DNA from 2 places in the Bariatricus sp. HCP28S3_F11 genome. Region 1 is predicted to be linked to the other one. Evidence: a T-box and tRNA genes for the amino acid it is inferred to sense, from the RefSeq annotation. Region 1 holds a T-box; the other holds one or more tRNA genes.
What was found. The T-box of region 1 lies ahead of ACTNBR_RS04395 (valine--tRNA ligase). A T-box ahead of a tRNA ligase gene usually reads a tRNA of that ligase, here a tRNA-Val.
Positions count from the first base shown of each region.

Region 2: it encodes a tRNA-Val, which carries the amino acid that the T-box ahead of ACTNBR_RS04395 (valine--tRNA ligase) is inferred to sense. The anticodon was not compared.

Region 1 covers NZ_JBQHUC010000006.1:19,504-21,908, forward strand. Annotated here, with positions in the region: gene ACTNBR_RS04390 (DUF1015 domain-containing protein) at 1-654, shown strand, start outside; T-box leader at 765-997, shown strand; gene ACTNBR_RS04395 (valine--tRNA ligase) at 1,078-2,405, shown strand, end outside.
Region 2 covers NZ_JBQHUC010000007.1:83,178-85,582, forward strand. Annotated here, with positions in the region: gene gdhA (NADP-specific glutamate dehydrogenase) at 1-891, shown strand, start outside; tRNA gene ACTNBR_RS05360 (tRNA-Met) at 1,038-1,111, opposite strand; tRNA gene ACTNBR_RS05365 (tRNA-Val) at 1,132-1,204, opposite strand; gene ACTNBR_RS05370 (hypothetical protein) at 1,468-1,986, shown strand; gene ispF (2-C-methyl-D-erythritol 2,4-cyclodiphosphate synthase) at 2,028-2,405, shown strand, end outside.

The DNA of each region.
Region 1 (2,405 bases):
TGCAGACGATTCGGTGAACTGGGTAGTCTTTATATCGCAGATGGACATCATCGGGCAGCGTCTGCTGTAAAGGTGGCGCTTAAGAGAAGAAAGGAAAATCCGGAATACACCGGAAAAGAAGAATTTAATTATTTTCTGGCGGTTCTTTTTGATGAGGCAGAACTAAGGATTCTGGATTATAACAGAGTGGTGCATCAGGTTCCAAGTGAGATTATTGGAAATCTTCCGGAGCTTCTTAAGAGCGGGTTTTGGGTTGAGTACACAGGGAAAGAAGAAATCCGGCCGCGGCAGAAAGGTGAAATTGCCATGTATCTAGAAGAAGGATGGTACCTTCTTAAGGCAAAACCGAAAATTTGCCCGGAAGATGCCGTGAGAGGTTTGGATGTTTCTATTCTTCAGGATCACATTCTTTCACCGGTTATGGGAATCCAGGATCCGAAGACCGATACAAGGATCCAGTTTGTCGGAGGAATCCGCGGCCTTAAGGAACTGATGAATATTGTGGATGGGGAGGAAAATGCAGTGGCATTTGCCATGTTCCCGACTTCTATGCGGGAACTTCTTGAAGTGGCGGATGAAGGGAGACTGATGCCGCCAAAATCCACATGGTTTGAACCAAAACTAAGAAGCGGAATCTTTATTCATGAGTTTTAGTGCACTGCCCCAGCACACTAGATTCTAAAGATTTTATGAATCTTTTATGAATCTTGATTTTCCATTCTTGACAAACCGGGGATTGAATACTATTATAATCAATAGTTATGAGAAAGGCAGAGAGAAAGAGGAGTATGTATTTAGGGCCGGAAAGAGAGGACCATTCACTGGCTGAAAGGTGGTTCACGGGAAACGGATACAGAAGGTAGCTTTTGAGCCGGATATCTGAACGGGCGAGTAGGATATCACGGGGTGGTTTCCGTTACAGAACTATGAGATATATGAAGTATTAGAGAGACTTCATATAACAAAGGTGGTACCGCGTGATTACTACGCCCTTTACGTTTTGTAGAGGGCGTTTTTACATTCTTGGCGGAACCTTTATGAACACACAGAAAGTGAATGAAATTTGAGGAGGAAGCAATGAGTAAGAATTTGGAGAAAACATATAATCCGAAAGAAATTGAACCGAAGCTTTACAAAAAGTGGTGTGAGAAAAAGTACTTCCACGCAGAGGTGGACAGAGACAGGAAGCCGTTTACAACGGTGATGCCGCCACCGAATATCACAGGAAAGCTGCACATGGGACATGCGCTTGACAATACGCTTCAGGACATCCTGATCCGTTACAAAAGAATGCAGGGCTACAATGCACTCTGGATTCCGGGAACAGACCATGCGGCGATTTCGACAGAAGTAAAGGTTACGAATCAACTCAAAGCAGAAGGAATTGATAAGAAAGAGCTGGGAAGAGAAGGATTCCTTAAGAGGACCTGGCAGTGGAAGGAAGAATATGCCGGAACCATCGAGAGACAGCTTGAAAAGCTCGGTGTATCCTGTGACTGGGACAGAGAACGTTTCACCATGGACGAAGGATGTTCCAAAGCAGTAGAAGAAGTATTCATCCGCTTATATGAAAAAGGATATATTTACAAAGGCTCACGCATCGTCAACTGGTGTCCGGTATGTAAGACCTGTCTTTCAGACGCAGAAGTAGAACACGAAGAACAGGCAGGACATTTCTGGCATATCAAGTATCCGATCATCGGAACAGACCGGTTCCTTGAGATCGCTACAACGCGTCCGGAGACGATGCTTGGTGATACGGCGATTGCGGTACATCCGGATGATGAGAGATATACAGATATTGTAGGCAAGATGGTACTGCTTCCACTGGTTGGAAGAGAAATACCGATTGTTGCCGATTCTTATGTGGATAAAGAATTTGGAACAGGAGCGGTTAAGATCACACCGGCTCACGATCCGAACGACTTTGAAGTAGGAAAACGTCATAACCTTCCGGAGATCAATATCATGAATGACGATGCAACGATCGTAGAAGGCTATGGAAAATATTCCGGCATGGATCGTTATGAGGCAAGAAAGGCTATCGTAGCAGATCTGGAAGAACAGGGATATCTGGTTAAAATTGAAGAACATACACATAATGTAGGAACTCATGACCGATGCGGAACAACGGTAGAACCGCTGATCAAACCACAGTGGTTTGTTAAGATGGACGAACTGGCAAAGCCGGCTATCGAAGCAATTCAAAAGGGAGAACTGAAGTTTGCCCCGGAGCGTTTCAATAAGATTTACCTGCACTGGCTGGAAAATATCCGTGACTGGTGTATTTCCCGTCAGATCTGGTGGGGGCACAGAATCCCGGCTTACTACTGTGATGAATGCGGTGAGTTTGTAGTCGCAAGAGAGATGCCGGAGGTTTGCCCGCATTGTGGATGCAAACATTT
Region 2 (2,405 bases), on a different contig from region 1:
ATGACAGAGCTTTGCAAATATATCGGTGCAGACACGGATGTGCCGGCTGGAGATATTGGTACAGGAGCAAGAGAAATCGGCTACATGTTCGGACAGTATAAGAGAATCCGCGGACTCTACGAAGGTGTTCTTACAGGTAAAGGATTAAGCTACGGCGGATCTCTTGCACGTACAGAAGCAACCGGATACGGACTTCTGTATCTGACAGAAGAGATGCTGAAACTCAACGGAATTGAGCTTGCAGGCAAGACAGTGGCAGTATCCGGATCTGGAAATGTTGCTATTTATGCTACACAGAAAGCTCAGCAGCTCGGAGCAAAGGTTGTTACCGTAAGTGATTCTACAGGATGGGTATACGATCCGGAAGGAATCGATGTGGCAGCACTGAAAGAGATCAAAGAAGTAAATCGTGCAAGATTGACAGAGTACAAGAAGTATCGTCCGAACTCAGAATACCATGAAGGACGCGGTGTATGGTCTGTAAAAGTAGATATTGCACTTCCGTGTGCAACACAGAATGAACTTCTTCTTGATGATGCGAAACAGCTTGTCGCAAACGGATGTATTGCAGTAGCAGAAGGAGCAAATATGCCGACAACCATCGAAGCAACACAATATCTTCAGGAGAACGGCGTATTATTTGCACCTGGTAAAGCAGCGAATGCAGGCGGTGTTGCAACATCTGCTCTGGAAATGTCTCAGAACAGCGAACGTCTGAGCTGGACATTCGAAGAAGTTGATGCGAAACTGAAAAACATCATGGTAAATATCTGCCATAACATGGCTGATGCAGCAGAACGTTACGGAGCAAAAGGCAATTATGTAGTGGGTGCAAACATTGCAGGATTTGAAAAAGTTGTAGATGCTATGACTGCTCAGGGAATTGTGTAATAGAAATATACTGTAATAGATAGAACAATAATCAATAGATAAGCCGGGATGATCGCAGAAATGAGATGATCCCGGCTTTTTATTTCGTAACTGAAATAACACGTTGTTTTGAACAAGAAAAAAGTCTGGAAAACCAGACTTTTTAGTAGCGGGAACTGGATTTGAACCAGCGACACCACGGGTATGAACCGTGTGCTCTAGCCAACTGAGCTATCCCGCCATATTCACTTTTCAGTGAAGTGGGACCAATAGGGCTCGAACCTATGACCCTCTGCTTGTAAGGCAGATGCTCTCCCAGCTGAGCTATGATCCCATTTCTGTAAGTTGCTTTCCCGCAACCGACTTCTATAGTATATCTCGAAGATCTCAAAATGTCAACACTTTTTTTGAAAAAAATTATTTTTTTTGAGAATGCCATTTGGCGTGTTTGGGATAGGAATAAAGAGGCATGGATTACAGAAGCCGTAATCGAAAAAACATGGAAATTTCAATTCAAGTATGGTAGAATGAATAACAGTTCAGTTACATGAGGATACTGTAATTGTTGTGATGATGTAGAATACGGAGGAAGAAAAAATGCAAGGAAAAACGAGAAGGACGTTGATGATTCTTGTAGGTGCATACCTGATATATAATGGTGTCAAACTGATTATGGATGTTATGCAGGGCAACCCGAACTACAAGACAGTTTTGATCATTTTCGGAGTCATCTTTATTGTATTTGGTGCTGCTACAGTGATTTTGAATATCCGTGAACTCCTGAAGGATATGAAAGCAGAAAAGGAAGTATCCGGTGACGCGGAAAACGGAGACGATGATGAGAGCGTTGACGAGACCACAGTTGAGGTAGAAGGAACCGGGAATCCGGCGCGTACTGACAATACGGAACGTGTGTGGAAAGCTCCGACCGTTGCTGATGAAAAGAATGAATCTGCAAATTCAGGCGATGGAAAGGACAGCGATGATGGTGAAGTGATGATGGACGAAGACGCAGAGCCTCTGGATGAGGATCCCGATTTTTCTGAAATGGATGAGGAAGGATGGGGAACTGCTTCCGGAGAAGAAACAGATGAAGAGGCAGAAGAAGAGCCGTAAAAAGAAGAATCAGGTACATATCGGGAAGGAGAAGACGGGATATGCGGGTTGGAATGGGATATGATGTACACAGACTAACGGAAGGAAGAGATTTGATTCTTGGAGGAGTGAAGATTCCTTATGAGAAGGGGCTTTTGGGACATTCCGATGCAGATGTTCTTCTGCATGCGATTATGGATGCTCTTCTGGGAGCTGCGGCTCTCGGCGATATAGGGAAGCACTTCCCGGATACGGATGAAAAATACAGTGGTATTTCCAGCATGAAGCTGCTTAAACATGTGGCAGGCCTTTTGGAGGAAAATCTGTATATTGTAGAAAATATTGATGCCACTATCATTGCGCAGAAACCGAAGATGCGTCCGCATATTGCGCAGATGGAGGAAAATATAGCGAGTGCTTTGGGGATTGAGAGAGACAGA